DNA from 2 places in the Variovorax sp. 38R genome. Region 1 is predicted to be linked to the other one. Evidence: predicted binding sites of a transcription regulator. Region 1 holds the regulator's gene; the other holds the start of a gene.
What was found. The regulator HrcA, encoded in region 1, represses chaperone genes, less so after heat shock. The targets are predictions, from matches to a motif close to TTAGCACTCNNNNNNNNNGAGTGCTAA.
Positions count from the first base shown of each region.

Region 2: IG196_RS03985 (co-chaperone GroES) is a predicted target of HrcA. The motif match lies at 5,455-5,481, and genes of this name have one in related genera.

Region 1 covers NZ_CP062121.1:5,472,234-5,480,041, reverse strand. Annotated here, with positions in the region: gene recN (DNA repair protein RecN) at 1-1,533, opposite strand, end outside; gene IG196_RS25385 (NAD kinase) at 1,571-2,476, opposite strand; gene hrcA (heat-inducible transcriptional repressor HrcA) at 2,508-3,515, shown strand; tRNA gene IG196_RS25375 (tRNA-Ile) at 3,551-3,627, shown strand; gene IG196_RS25370 (efflux RND transporter periplasmic adaptor subunit) at 3,862-5,019, shown strand; gene IG196_RS25365 (efflux RND transporter permease subunit) at 5,038-7,808, shown strand, end outside.
Region 2 covers NZ_CP062121.1:896,592-904,399, reverse strand. Annotated here, with positions in the region: gene IG196_RS04015 (PepSY-associated TM helix domain-containing protein) at 1-530, opposite strand, end outside; gene IG196_RS04010 (hypothetical protein) at 534-830, opposite strand; gene IG196_RS04005 (hypothetical protein) at 817-1,101, opposite strand; gene IG196_RS04000 (TonB-dependent siderophore receptor) at 1,098-3,677, opposite strand; gene IG196_RS03995 (FecR domain-containing protein) at 3,794-4,786, opposite strand; gene IG196_RS03990 (sigma-70 family RNA polymerase sigma factor) at 4,783-5,334, opposite strand; gene IG196_RS03985 (co-chaperone GroES) at 5,568-5,858, shown strand; gene groL (chaperonin GroEL) at 5,914-7,566, shown strand; gene xylB (xylulokinase) at 7,636-7,808, opposite strand, start outside.

The sequences.
Region 1 (7,808 bases):
GCCGTCCGCGCCGGTCGCCGTCGTCTGGCGCTTGGCGACCACGAGGTGGTGGTCGGCGCAGGCCGCCACTTGCGGAAGATGGGTCACGGCGAGCACCTGGCGATCGCGGCCGAGTTGCTTCATGAGGCGACCCACGGTCTCGGCGACGGCACCGCCGACGCCTGCATCGACCTCGTCGAAGATCAGTGTCTGCGCGGCGCCCAGTTCGCTGGTCGTCACGGCTATGGCCAGCGCGATGCGCGAGAGCTCACCGCCCGAAGCCACCTTGCCGATGGCGCGCGGCGTGCTGCCGGCGTGGCCTGCCACCAGGAACGAAATTTCTTCGAGGCCGGCGCGGCCGGGCTGTGCCAGCGGCTGCAGTTCGACGTCGAAACGCCCGCCCTGCATGCCCAGGTCCTGCATCGCCTGCGTGACGGCTTGGGCCAGGCGCGGCGCGGCTTGCTTGCGGATCTTGCCGAGGGCCTTGGCTTCCTTCATGTAGGCCTGCTGCGTGTTCTGCTCGGCGCGTTCCAGGCCTTCGAGGTCGCTTTGCGCGTCGAGCGCCTGCAGCTCTGCCTGCCAGCCGGCCAGCAGCGCGGGCAGCTCGGCGGGCGTACGTTTGTAGCGGCGCGCGAGCGACATCCACAGGCCCATGCGTTCGTCGAGTTCGGCGAGGGTCTTCGGATCGGTGTCGGCGTCGCGCAGGTAGCCGTGCAGCGAGTGGGCCGCGTCCGAGGCCTGCGCCACGCAGGAAGCCAGCACCTCGCCCAATGTGCGGAATTCGGGCTCGATGTGCTCGCAGTTCTGCAGCAGCGTCGCGGCGCGGGTGAGGGCGGCGAGGGCGCCGTTGTCGTCGTCTTCGAGCGCCTGGCTCGCGCCCTGGGCCGCGTCGATGAGCGCCTGCGCGTTCGAGATGCGCGAATGGTGGGCCGAGAGTTCGTCCCACTCGTCGGCGCCTGGCGCCAGCTTCGCGACTTCGGAGATCTGCCACTGCAGCCGCTCGCGCTCGCGCTGCAGCGAGTCTTGCGCCGAGCGTGCGTGCTCGAGCGCCGAAAGCGCCTGCCGCCAGCTGTGCCAGGCCGCGTCGAGCGCGTCGGTGCGCGCGCCCGCGTAGGCGTCGAGCAGGCCGCGCACGGCCTCGGGGCGGGTCAGGCTCTGCCAAGCGTGCTGGCCGTGGATGTCGAGCAGGCGGTCGCCGAGTTCGCGCAACTGCGTGGCGGTGGCGGGACTGCCGTTGATCCAGCCGCGGCTGCGTCCCTGCAGGTCGACCGTGCGGCGCAGCAGCAGGCCGTCGCCGACCTCGAAACCGCCTTCGTCGAGCCAGTCGGCCAGGGCCGGGTCGGCATCGAACTCGGCGCTCACGTCGAGCCGCTCGGCGCCTTCGCGCACGGCACCGGCGTCGGCGCGGTTGCCCAGCGCCAGCTGCAGCGCGTCGATCAGGATGGACTTGCCGGCGCCGGTTTCCCCGGTCAGCACCGTGAAGCCGGCCGACAGATCGAGTTCAAGGGACCGCACGATCACGAAGTCGCGCAGTGCGATGCGTCGCAAAGCCATCTCAGTTCGTCCTCAAGCGGGGGGCATGGTCCTTCATTCAGGAGCCCCCTTCGTTCCAATGGAGTTTTTTCCGCAGCGTGTCGAAGTAGCTCCAGCCGCGCGGATGCAGGAAGCGCACCCGGAAGTCGGAGCGGCGCACCACCACGCGGTCGCCGATGGCGAGCGAGGCGAGCGACTGCATGTCGAAATTGGCGCTGGCGTCGCGCCCGCTCACCAGCTCGATCACGATCTCGTCGGCATCGGGTAGCAGCACGGGGCGGTTCGACAGCGTGTGCGGCGCGATCGGCACCATCACCCAGCCCGGCACCGCCGGATGCAGCAGCGGCCCGCCGGCCGACAGCGCGTAGGCCGTCGAGCCCGTGGGCGACGCGATGATCAGCCCGTCGGCGCGCTGGTTGGCCACGAAATGCCGGCCCACCGACACGCGCATCTCGACCATCCCCGAGGTGGCGCCGCGGTTGACCACCACGTCGTTCATCGCGAGCGCGTCGAACACCACGGCCTCGTCGCGGATCACCTGCGCGTGCATCAGGCTGCGGTGGTCTTCTTCGTATTCGCCGGCCAGCATCGGGATCAGTGTGGCCTGGTAGTTGTCGAGCGGGATGTCGGTGATGAAGCCGAGCCGGCCGCGGTTGATGCCGATCAGCGGGATGCCGTAGCACGCGAGCTGCCGGCCGATGCCGAGCATGGTGCCGTCACCGCCGACCACGAGCCCGAGGTCGCAGCGCTGGCCGATTTCTTCGACCGACAGCGCCTGGTAGCGCGGGTGCGGTGGCGCGTCGGTGTCCTCGCAGGACGAGCGTTCCACGAACACCGTGCAACCCTGCGATTCGAGGAAGGCGCCAATGCCCTCCATCACGCCGTCGCGCGCATCGGCTTGCGCCCGGGCGCCGGAAGCCTGGTATTTGCCGATCAGGGCGACGTGACGAAAGCGAGAGGTCATAGCTAACAAATTACAACACTAAAATCTTGCAATGCTGGACGACCGTGCCAAGTTGCTGTTGAAGACGCTGGTCGAGCGTTACATCGCCGATGGGCAACCCGTCGGATCACGCACGCTCTCGCGTTCGGCGGGGCTGGATCTCTCACCCGCGACCATCCGCAACGTCATGTCCGACCTCGAGGCGCTGGGGCTCATTGCAAGCCCTCATACCTCGGCCGGACGCGTGCCGACCACGCGCGGCTACCGGCTCTTCGTCGACACCATGCTGACCGCGCAGCGCGAGCAGATGAGCACGCCGAGCCTGGCGGCCGACCAGCCGCAGAAGGTGATCGCCAACGCCGCCCACCTGCTGTCGAACCTGTCTCAGTTCGTCGGCGTCGTGATGGCGCCGCGGCGCGCCTCGGTGTTCAAGCAGATCGAATTCTTGCGCCTCTCGGAGCGGCGGCTGCTGGTGATCATCGTGTCGCCCGACGGTGACGTGCAGAACCGCGTGATCTTTCCGGAGTCCGACTACTCGCAGTCGCAGCTGGTCGAGGCCTCGAACTACATCAATGCGCACTTCGCGGGCCTGACGATCGAGCAGGTGCGCGACCGGCTCCAGTCCGAGGTCGAAAAGCTGCGCGGTGAAATCGCCGCGCTGATGCAGGCCGCGGTGCAGGTCAGCTCCGAGGTGCTCACCGATGCCAAGGCGGACGACGTCGTGATTTCCGGCGAGCGCAACCTGCTGTCGGTGACCGATTTCTCCAGCGACATGGGACAGCTGCGGCGCGCCTTCGATCTTTTCGAGGAGAAGGCGCAGCTGATGCGGCTGCTCGACGTGTCGAGCAAGGCCGAGGGCGTGCGCATCTTCATCGGCGGCGAAAGCCAGGTCGTGCCCTTTGAGGAGCTGTCGATCGTCAGCGCCAATTACGAGGTCGACGGCCAGGTGGTCGGCACGCTGGGCGTGATCGGCCCGACCCGCATGCCGTACGACCGCATGATCCAGATCGTCGACATCACGTCGCGGCTGGTGAGCAACGCGCTGAGCTACCGCAAGTAGGTGGCCGCGCGCCGCGCATAGAATCGGGCCCGCGTGGGCCGTTAGCTCAGTTGGTTAGAGCAGCGGACTCATAATCCGTTGGTCGAGTGTTCAAGCCACTCACGGCCTACCACCACATTCCCCCTCTGTAGACACTCCGACGAAGGCCGCAGCATGCGGCCTTTTTCTTTGCCTGTGTGGGCGCGCGAGCGGCGCTCACGGCCGCCGCCGATTTCACCTACGGCGAACACAGGATTGCTTCAGGTTGCAACGCAACATCGAAGGCAGAATGCACCATTTGGGTGCAAATGTAACCAGCCGGGCGATCCCCCGTGCGCGTCGTACCGCACCGCGATTCCCGATGGCCATGACCACCCCTTTCAAGCTTCTGCTTTCGATAGCCTTGCTCGCGCTCGCTGCATGCGGCGCCAAGCAGGCTCCCACCACCGATGACGCGCCGCCCGAAGTCGGCGTGGTCGTCCTGCACGCCAGCGATGTGGCCGTGCACACCGAGCTCTCGGGCCGCACGGCCGCTTACCGCGTCTCCGAGGTGCGGCCGCAGGTCAACGGCATCGTGCGCAAGCGGCTGTTCGAAGAGGGCGGCATGGTCCGCGCGGGGCAGGTGCTGTACGAGATCGAGCCTGGCCCGTTCGAGGCCGCGCACGAGCAGGCGCAAGCCGCGCTGGCCACTTCGCAGGCCACCATCGCCAGCCTGCGCGGCAAGGCCGATCGCTTCGGCGAACTGGTCAAGGCCAATGCGGTGAGCAGGCAGGAACACGAAGAGGCGCAGGCCGCGCTGGTGCAGGCGCAAGCCGGCGTGAAGGCCGCGCAGGCGGCTGTGAAGGCGGCGCGCATCAACCTCGACTTCACGCGCATCACCGCGCCCATCGCGGGACGCATCGGCCGCTCTGGCGTGACCGAAGGCGCGCTCGTGGCGCCGGGCCAGGCGATGGCGCTGGCCACGATTCAGCGGCTCGACCCGATCTATGTCGACGTGGTGCAGTCGAGCCTGGAGCTGACGAAGCTCAAGCGCCGCTTCATCTCGGGTGACATGGCGCCGGCCAGCACCAAGGTGAGCCTGCGCATGGAAGACGGCCTGCCTTACCCGCATGCCGGCACGCTGAAGTTTTCCGAAGTGAGCGTCGATGCGGCCACCGGCTCGGTCACGCTGCGCGCGGAATTTCCGAACCCGCAAGGGCTGCTGCTGCCCGGCATGTACGTGCGTGCGCAGGTCGAGTCCGGCGTGGAGCGGCAGGCCGTCCTGGCACCGCAGCGCGGCGTGGCCCGCAACGAGAAGGGCGAGCCGACCGCGATGGTGGTGGGGGCCGACAACAAGGTCGAGCTGCGCGCACTCGAAGTGCGCAGCAGCGAGGGCGAGCACTGGGTCGTGACCCAGGGCCTGCGCGAGGGCGACCGCCTCGTGGTCGACGGTCTGCAACGCGCGCGCCCCGGCGAAAAAGTGAAGCCGGTGCCGGTGTCCACGGCGGGCGCAACGTCTGCCGCCGCGCCTTCGCCGGCCGATTGAGAAACGACAAGACATTCCGTGATCGCCAATTTCTTCATCCAGCGGCCCGTCTTCGCCTGGGTCATTGCCATCCTCATCATGCTGGCCGGCGGCGTGGCCATTCGCACGCTGCCGGTGTCGCAGTACCCGGACATCGCGCCGCCCACTGTGGTCGTATCTGCCAACTACCCCGGCGCCTCGGCGCAGGCGGTGGAAAACAGCGTGACGCAGGTGCTCGAGCAGCAGCTCAAGGGCATCGACGGCCTGATGTACTTCAAGTCGACGAGCAGCTCGGCGGGCTGGGCCGAGATCAACGTCACCTTCCGCCAAGGCATCGACCCCGACACCGCGCAGGTGCAGGTGCAGAACAAGGTCAGCCAGGCCACCAGCCGACTGCCGCAGGCGGTGCAGCAGCAGGGCGTGACGGTCGCGAAGTCGCAGAACAACTTCCTGTTGATCGTGGCGCTCTACGACGAGACCGGCCAGCGCACAGACACCGACATCGCCGACTGGATGGCCAGCAACCTGCGCGACCCCATCAGCCGCGTCGATGGCGTGGGTTCGGTGCAGGCCTTCGGCGCGGCGTACGCCATGCGCATCTGGCTCGACCCGCACCGGCTGGCCAGCTACCAGCTGATGCCGTCCGACGTCACGGCTGCCATTGCCGCGCAGAACACGCAGGTGTCGGTGGGCGAGATCGGCGCGCGGCCGTCGGCGCCAACGCAGCACCTGAACGCCACCGTCACCGCGCTCTCGCGGCTGCAGACGCCCGATCAGTTCAAGGGCATCGTGCTCAAGACGCAGGCCGATGGCGCCGTGGTGCGGCTGGGCGACGTGGCACGCGTGGAGATCGGCAGCGAGTCGTATGCCGAGACCACGCGCCTGAACGGCCACCCGGCCGCGGGCTCGGCCGTGATGCTGGCGCCCGGCGCCAACGCGCTGACCACCGCCAGCGCGGTGAAGGCGCGCATTGCCGAGCTGGAGCGCTCGCTGCCCGCCGGCCTGCGCGTGGCCTACGCGGAAGACACGACGCGCTTCGTCAAGATCTCGATCCAGTCGGTCATCCGGACGCTGCTGGAGGCCATCGCGCTGGTGGTGGTCGTGATGTTCCTGTTCTTGCAGAACTGGCGCGCCACGGTGATCCCCGCGATCACCGTGCCGGTGGTGCTGCTGGGCACCTTCGGCGTGCTCGCGGCCTTCGGCTATTCGATCAACGTGCTCACGCTGTTCGGCATGGTGCTGGCCATCGGCCTGCTGGTGGACGACGCGATCGTGGTGGTGGAGAACGTCGAGCGCGTTATGCACGAAGAGGGGCTCGATGCGAAGGCGGCCACGATCAAGTCGATGCAAGAGATCACAGGTGCGCTGGTGGGCATCGCGGTCGTGGTGTCGGCGGTGTTCCTGCCGATGGCCTTCTTCGGCGGCTCGGTGGGCGTGATCTACCGGCAGTTCTCGGTGACCATCATCGCGTCGATGGCACTGTCGGTGGTGGTGGCCATCGTGCTCATTCCGGCGCTGTGCGCGCGCTTCCTGAAGCCCGGCGTGCCGCCGCGCACGCGCGGCTTCCTGGGCGCGTTCAACCGTCGCTTCGATGCTGCGCAGGGCCGCTATGTGAGCGTGCTGGGCCGCATCCTGCGCAAGCCGCTGCGCTTCACGGCGGTGTACGTCGCCATCGTGGCTGGCATGGGCCTGCTGTACCTGAGCCTGCCCGGCGGCTTCCTGCCCGAAGAGGACCAGGGCAGCGTGATGGTGATTGCGACGCTGCCGGCCGGTGCCACCGCGGGCCGCACGGACGAAGTGAACCGCGCCATCGAAAAGCACTTTCTCGAAACCGAGAAGGACACGACCGACACCATCTTCACGCTCACCGGCTGGAGCTACAGCGGCTCGGGGCAGAACATGGGCATGGCGTTTGTCTCGCTGAAGGACTGGTCCGAACGCGCCAGTGCGGACAAGCGCGCGCATGCCATCGTCGAGCGTGCTGGCAAGGCCCTGGCCAGGCAGCAGCGCGACGCCGAGGTCTTCGGCATGGTGCCGCCGCCCATCGAGGGGCTGGGCGAATCGAACGGCTTCGAGTTCTGGCTGCAGGACACCTCGGGCATGGGCGCCGAGCGGCTGCTGCAGGCGCGCGAAACACTGGTGCGCGAAGCCAACAAGGACAAGCGCCTGCAGTCGGTGCGCGCCAACAGCGTGGCCGGCACGCCGCAGCTGCAGGTCGACATCGACCAGCTGAAGGCCTCGGCCCTGCGCCTGTCGCTGGAGGACGTGAACACCACGCTGGGCATTGCTTGGGGCGGCAGCTACGTGAACGACTTCATCGACCGCGGCCGCGTGAAGCGCGTGTACGTGCAGGCCGATGCACCGTACCGCTCGGCACCGGACGACATCAGCCAGTGGTTCGTGCGCGGCAGCACGGGCGCGATGACGCCGTTCTCTGCCTTTGCGACCACGCACTGGTCGCAGGGCGCGTCGCAGCTGGAGCGCTACAACGGCGTGCCCGCGGTGCAGATTCAGGGCGCGGCCGCGCAGGGCATCAGCTCGGGCACGGCCATGGCAGCCATCGAGACCCTGGCGAAGAAGCAGAGCGGCACGGGCCAGGCCTGGAGCGGGCTGTCGTACCAGGAGCGGCTGTCGGGCGGGCAGGCACCGCTGTTGTTCGCGCTGTCGATCCTCGTGGTGTTCCTGTGCCTGGCGGCGCTGTACGAGAGCTGGTCGGTGCCGGTCTCGGTGATGCTGGTGATTCCGCTGGGCGTGCTCGGCGCGGTGATCGCGGCGGCGCTGCGCGGGTTGTCGAACGACATCTACTTCCA
Region 2 (7,808 bases), 2.3 Mb from region 1:
CGCCCGATGCGCAGCGCGAAGAAGTCTTTCACCAGCGTGGGCAGCAGCACGATCACGCCTGAGACGATGGCCAGCGCGTAGAGCGCGCTGACGAGCGCCATCACCAGCGTGCCGGTCTCCAGGTCGACCGGCAGGCCCGCCGTGCGATGGATGACGTCGATGAAGACGCCGAGCCCCGAGGGATCGGCCGGCGCGACCTGCAGCGTGCCGTCGGCGGCGAGCGTGGCCTTCCACTCGGTGGCCTGGCCGCGCGGCTTCCAGACGATGTGCGGCGCAATGGCGGCATCACCTAGGTACAGCGTGAAGTCGGCGCGCGCATCGGGCCGCGCGGTCATCGCCTGTGCGATGAGCGCGTCGGCCTGCGCGGGCGATGAGGCGACGCCCGCCACAGGCGGCGTGGCCCAGCGCGCGAGCGGCGCCTTGAACATCGTGAGCGCGCCGGCATAGAAGGCGATGAAGAGCGCCAGCCCGGCGACGATGCCGGTCCAGGTGTGGAGCGTCTTGTAGGTGCGAAGGGTGTCTGCGCGCATCGCTCAGCCCTGCCCTTGCCGCACGGCAAACAAGGCCGCATAGGCCAGCAGGTTGGCCGCGCCCAGCCAGGCCCAGGCGCGCCACGCCGAGCGCGCCATGAACACGGCCGCGCAGGCGGCGAGCCACAGCGGCGGCACGATCCACATGTTGAACTGGTACTTGTTGAGCGGCGCCAGGCCGCCGGGCCCGAGCCAGGCGAACAGGCCCGACAGCGCGATCGCCAGGCCGAAGCCCAGCAGCGTGCCGGCCAGGCTCAGCGACAGCCACGTGGTGCGGGTGCGGGGCTCACTGCGCGCCATCGACGTCCTCCGACGGTGCGGGCCGCCCGGCCGTGAGGTAGGGCAGCGCGATCCACACGCACATGACGAGCGTAAGCGCGGTGAAGAAGCCGGCCGCCGGATGCAGCGCGCGGCACAGGCCCGCGACACCCGCCAGCATCAGCGCACAGCCGGCGCCGCGCAGCCACGCGGGGCGCCGCAGCGGGCCCCCCAGACGCTGCCGCGGCGCAGCACGGTACACGCACAGCGCGCCGAGCGCGGTGCCCAGGCTCGACAAGAGCAACACCATCACCAGGCGTACGACAGCGTGGCGGTGGCGGTGCGGCGCGCGCCGTAGTTGCAGGGCGAGCCGTTGCTCATCAGGCAGTGCGAGACGTAACGCTTGTCGGACACGTTGGCCAAAGTCAGTCGCAGCCGCGCGCCTTTCAGGGTCTCGCTCAGCATGCCCAGGTCATACGAGGCGCCGAGGTCCCAGAGGAACAGCGAGGGAATGCGCAGCGCCGGGTCGTAGGTGGGCGCCGTGTCGTAGGCCGACATGTAGCGCGCGCCGATGCCCGCCTGCAGGCCGGGCACGCTCTCGAAGCGGTAGTCCATCCAGGCCGAGGCCTGGTGCCGCGGCGTGCGCAGCATGTCCTGGCCCAACGCGACGCGGTCGTTGCTGCTGCGCACTTCCGAGTCGGTGTACGAGTAGGCGGCGATGAGGCTCAGGCGCGACGTGAGTTCAGCCTTGGCTTCCAGCTCGAGCCCGCGCAGGCGCTGGCGGCCGGTCTGCACCGAGTACTGCGCGTTGAGCCCGTCGGGCGTGAGGCCGTTCTCCAGTTCGTTGCGGAACAGCGAAGCCGTCATGAAGCCCCAGCCGCCGACGGGCTCGTACTTCAGGCCCACCTCGAACTGCCGGCCCTTCTGCGCCTGGAACGGCCGGTTGAGCCGGTCCACGCCGGAGGTCGGCAGGAACGAGGTCGAGTAGCTCGCGTAGGGCGCGATGCCGCTGTCGAACACGTAGGTGAGGCCGACGCGGCCGGTGGTCGCCGAATCGTCGGTGGCGACCGTGGGTCGCGAGGCCAGCGTGCGGTTCGTGGTGTCGATGGACGAGCGGTCGTGGCGCAGGCCCAGCGTGGCGATGGCGCGGCCCCAGCGGATCTGGTCCTGCACGTACAGGCCGGTCTGCTGCAGCTGCTGCAGGTTCGAGGTGGTGTACGCGGTCGGCCGCGTCACGGGCAGGCCGTACACCGGGTTCAGCACGTCCAGCGACGGCACGCCCACGGCGCTGTTGGCGAAGTTGAACGAGAGCTTTCCGCGCAGGTGGTCCACGCCGGCCAGCAGCGTGTGCTCCAGCGGGCCGGTGCGCACCTTGGCTTCGACCTGCGTGTCGACCGACAGCGAGCGGATGTCGTCGTCCGAGATGGCCGAGACGCGGTTCATCGTGTGGCCGTCGGGCCGGTAGGCGTTGAACGGGTGCACGCGCACCAGGAACATGTCCTGCTCGGCGTGGCCGTAGCGCAGGTTCTGGCGCACGGCGAAGGTGTCGTTGAAGCGGTGCTCGAACGCATAGCCGATCGACTTGTACGTGCGGTTGAAGCTGTCGGTGGACGGCTCGCCGAGGTACAGGCTGCGCGGGATGTAGCCGAACAGCGCGCTCGGCGTGTGCGAGCCGACCACCGGATAGAAGCGCGGGCTCATCCGCGGATCGTCCTTCTGGTAGTGCATCTGCAGCGTGAGCGACGTGGCGGCCGACGGGCGCCACGTGAAGCTCGGCGCGATCATGGTCTGCGTGTCGCGCTCGTGGTCGACCTGCGTGTGCGCGTCGCGCCGCAGCGCCACGAGCCGGTAGAGCCACTGGCCGTCCTTGTCGATCGGGCCCGTGAGGTCCGCCGCCACCTGGGCACCGCCGAAGTTGGTGGCCGTGACCTGCACCTCGCGCTGGGCTTCAGCCTGCGGCCGCTTCGACACCTGGTTGAGCAGGCCGCCGGGAATCGACTTGCCGTAGAGCACCGACGCCGGACCCTTGATGACCTCGATGCGCTCCAGCCCGTAGGCCGGGATGCGCGGCACCGCATAGCTCGACGGATCGCCGGGCATCGGCAGGCCGTCCAGCCACTGAGTGCCGAAGGTGTTGTAGCCGCGGATGTAGTTCCAGTCGTAGCGCACGTCGAAGCCGTTGGGCTCGGCCAGCACGCCCGCCGTGTAGCGCAGCGCCTCCGCCACGGTGCGCGCGCCCTGGTCGTCCATCTGCGCGCGCGTGACCACGTTGATGAGCTGCGGCGTCTCCAGCAGCGAGGTGTCGGTCTTGGTGGCGCTGGCGCTGCGCTTGGCGACGTAGCCCTGCACCGGGCCGGTGGCGGTTTCCTGCGGGCCGGCGGCCTGCACGGTCACCACCGGCAGCACGGTGCCGCCGGCGGTTGCGTTCGGCGATGCCGCGCCCGACGCCGCGGACGCGGGAACGGGCGAGCGGCCCAGCGTGTAGCTGCCGTTGGGCTGGCGCACCGCCTGCAGGCCGTGGCCGCGCAGCAGCTCGGCAAAGCCGTCGCCCACGGTGAAGCTGCCGGCCAGGCCCGCGGTGTTGCGGCCCTGCAGCAGGCTCGCGTCGACCGACAGCTCGATGCCCGCAGCGCTGGCGAAGCCGCCCAGCGCGCGGTCGAGCGGACCGGCCGGAATGTTGAAGCTGCGCGCGCCGTCGGCGACCGGGCGCGCCGCCGGCTGGGCCTGCGCGGGCAGCACCACGGCACCGGCCGCGCCGAGCGCCAGGCCCATCACCAGCGCGGCCCGCGCCGAAGCGGCGATGCGGTGGGTCGCGAAGGCCGCGAGGCCAGGGCGTGGCAGCGGCAAGTGACGGATGGCAGCGGGGCGCTGGGGGAGACGGGTCGCCATGGCGGGAGTCCTTTCAGTTCGGAAGATTTCTATGCACTCCCCTGTCTCCCGGGCGAGCGCGGCAAAACCTCAAGCCATGGCGAAAGAAATTTGTAACGACGGCGCGAGGGGCGCCGTCACCGCGCCTGCACCGTCACCCAGTAGCGGGAGCGGTAGGCCAGCGACACCGGCAGCGCGGACGCCAGGTTCTGCAGCGCCCGGTCGGTGTCGTGCAGCGAGAAGACGCCGGTCACACGCAGCGCCGCCACCTCGGGCGCGCAGCGCAGCAGGCCGGGCCGGAAGCGCGCGAGTTCGGCGACGAAGTCGTCCACGCGCATCGCCTCGGCCACCAGCACGCCGCGCGCCCAGGCGGCGGCGCTGTCGGGCGCGGCCTCGGGCGGCTGCGCGCTGTCGGCGAAGAAGACCGTGCGCTCGCCGGCGTCGACGCGCACGGCGTCGGCGGTGGCGCGCGCGGGGCGCACTTCGATCGCGCCCTCGAACACGGCCACATGCGACGACGCCTCGTCCTGGCGCACGGTGAAGCGGGTGCCCAGCGCCTCGACCGTGCCCTCGCGGCTTTGCACGCGCAGCGGGCGGTGCGTGGCGGCCGGGTCGGGCGCGCTCGTCACCAGAATTTCGCCGGCACGCAGCACGATGCGGCGCTCGTGCGCGTCGAAGCGCACGTCGATGGCCGTGGCGGTGGACAGCACGACCCGCGTGCCGTCGGGCAGCGTGATCTCGCGGATCTCGCCCGTGCGCGTGCCGATGTCGGACGCCACCAGCTGCCAGCCGTCGGTGCGGCGCACGGCCGCGGCCAGCCCGCCGACGGCCACGGTCAGGCCGAGCAGCTGCAGCGCGCGGCGGCGCGAGGCCTGCACGCGGCGCGGCGGCGCGGCGCGCAATGCGTGGCTCGCCACGTCGCGCGGTACGCCGTGCAGCTTGTCGTCGAAACCCAGCAGACGGCACCAGGCGCGCTCGTGGTCGGGGTGCTGCGCGCGCCAGCGCTCGCAGGCCGCGCGGTCCTGATCACTAGCCTCGCCCGACCACAGGCGCGCCATCCACTGCGCCCCGCGCTGCACGACGGCGGGGTCGATCGGATTGGCGTCGACGGTTGGGGCGACGGAACTCATGCGTGCATCACTTGGTAGCAGGCCTGCAGGCCGGCCGCGATGTATTTCTCGACCGAGGACACACTCACGCCGAGTTCCTGCGCGATCTCGCGGTAGCTGAGCCCGTCGAGCCGGCACAGCAGCAAGGCAGTGCGGGCCTTGGCCGGCAGGCCTTGCAGGATCGTGTCGAGTTCGAGCAGCGCCTCGAGCGCAAGTGCGCGTTCTTCTTCAGACGGCGCCAGCGCCTCGGGCCCCAGCGCGATCGCTTCCATGTACGCGGCCTCGATCTGGCGGCGCCGGTACAGGTCGATCACCAGCCCGTTGGCGATCTGCGTCAGGTGGCGGCGCGACTCGTCCGGCGGCGGCACCCGGCCCGACGACAGGATGCGCAGGTAGGTGTCGTGCGCAATGTCCGCCGCGTCGAAGGCATTGCCCAGTCGCTTGCGCAGCCAGCCGCGCAGCCACCCATGGTGGTCGCTGTACAGGACTTCGACGGGCTGAGAGGGTGCGACTTCGGTGAACGCCAAGGGTGACCTCTGCCACTTGCGGTGGCGGCACGGGCAAACCATTAATAAGAATGGTTCTCATTTTAGTGCAGCCCGGCGCGCCCCTGTGTCCCCTCGAAAGCACGGTCGTGCGGCAGCCGTTGCGGGCCCTCGCTCTTGAAAGGTCATCGAATGCCCTTATGATTAGCACTCGCTGCTGACGAGTGCTAACAGCCCTCCCATCCAGTCGACAGGTCGCCGGTTTCTCCGGCGTCCGACCACAAACAAACCCGTTTCTTACCCTTCCAGGAGATGCAATGAAACTTCGTCCTTTGGCCGATCGCGTGATCGTCAAGCGTGTTGACAGCGAAACCAAGACCGCCTCTGGCATCGTCATCCCCGACGCAGCCGCCGAAAAGCCCGATCAGGGTGAAGTCCTGGCCGTGGGCCCGGGCAAGCGCAACGACAAGGGCGAACTGGCCGCACTGACCGTCAAGGTCGGCGACCGCGTCCTGTTCGGCAAGTACAGCGGCCAGACCGTCAAGGTCGATGGCGACGAACTGCTCGTGATGAAGGAAGACGACCTGTTCGCAGTCGTCGAGAAGTAATTCTTCTCCTCCTTTCGATCTCATCCAAATTCAATCCATTCGGAGTTAATTCATCATGGCAGCAAAAGACGTAGTCTTCGGCGGAGAAGCCCGCGCACGCATGGTCGAGGGTGTCAACATCCTGGCCAACGCAGTCAAAGTGACCCTGGGCCCCAAGGGCCGCAACGTGGTGCTCGAGCGTTCGTTCGGCGCCCCCACCGTGACCAAGGACGGTGTGTCCGTGGCCAAGGAAATCGAACTCAAGGACAAGCTGCAGAACATGGGCGCCCAGCTCGTGAAGGAAGTGGCCTCCAAGACCAGCGACAACGCTGGTGACGGCACCACGACCGCCACGGTCCTGGCCCAAGCCATCGTTCGCGAAGGTTTCAAGCTGGTGGCTGCCGGCATGAACCCGATGGACCTGAAGCGCGGCATCGACAAGGCTGTCACGGCCCTGGTCGCCGAGCTGAAGAAGGCTTCCAAGCCCACCACCACCTCCAAGGAAATCGCGCAAGTCGGCTCCATCTCGGCCAACAGCGACGAAACCATCGGCAAGCTCATCGCTGACGCGATGGACAAGGTCGGCAAGGAAGGCGTGATCACCGTGGAAGACGGCAAGTCGCTGGACAGCGAACTCGACGTCGTCGAAGGCATGCAGTTCGACCGCGGCTACCTGTCGCCCTACTTCATCAACAACCCCGAGAAGCAATCGGCGCTGTTGGACAACCCCTTCGTGCTGCTGTTCGACAAGAAGATCAGCAACATCCGTGACCTGCTGCCGGTGCTGGAGCAAGTCGCCAAGGCTGGCCGTCCGCTGCTGATCATTGCCGAAGAAGTCGAAGGCGAAGCCCTGGCTACGCTGGTCGTGAACACGATCCGCGGCATCCTGAAGGTCGTGGCTGTCAAGGCTCCTGGCTTCGGCGACCGCCGCAAGGCCATGCTGGAAGACATCGCCATCCTGACGGGCGGCAAGGTCATCGCTGAAGAAGTGGGCCTGACGCTCGAAAAGGTGACGCTGGCCGACCTGGGTCAAGCCAAGCGCATCGAAGTGGGCAAGGAAAACACGATCATCATCGACGGCGCTGGCGCTGCGGGTGACATCGAAGCCCGCGTGAAGCAAGTGCGCGTTCAGATCGAAGAAGCGACCAGCGACTACGACCGTGAAAAGCTGCAAGAGCGCGTGGCCAAGCTGGCCGGCGGCGTTGCAGTGATCAAGGTTGGCGCTGCCACCGAAGTCGAAATGAAGGAAAAGAAGGCTCGCGTCGAAGACGCCCTGCACGCCACCCGCGCTGCAGTGGAAGAAGGCGTTGTGGCTGGCGGCGGCGTGGCTCTGCTGCGTGCCAAGCAAGCTGTGGGCGACTCGGTCAAGGGCGACAACGCCGACCAGGAAGCCGGCATCAAGCTGGTGCTGAAGGCCATCGAAGCCCCCCTGCGCGAAATCGTGAACAACGCCGGCGGCGAAGCCTCGGTGGTGGTGAACGCTGTGTTGGCCGGCAAGGGCAACTACGGCTTCAACGCTGCGAACGACACGTACGGCGACATGCTCGAGCTGGGCATCCTGGACCCGACGAAGGTCACCCGCACTGCACTGCAGAACGCCGCTTCGGTGTCCTCGCTGCTGCTGACGACCGAAGCCATGATCGCTGACGCTCCGAAGGACGAGTCGGGCGCCGGCGGCGGCATGCCTGACATGGGTGGCATGGGCGGCATGGGCGGCATGGGCATGTAATGCCCGGCTGAGCTCTGCTCACCAAACGAAAGGGCCGCGCAAGCGGCCCTTTTTCATTGCGCGCGACGTTTATCGAAACTGATCGCGCAGCGCCATGTAGAGCACCTGAAAACGCGCATGCCGCGTCTTGTGCCCACTGGCCCCTTCGGCTGAGGGCACCAGCGTCTGCTTCACCGGCGGCAGCGTGCACACGTCGGCCACCGCACCCCCATCGGCCAGCCACGCCAACCGCGCCGCACCGA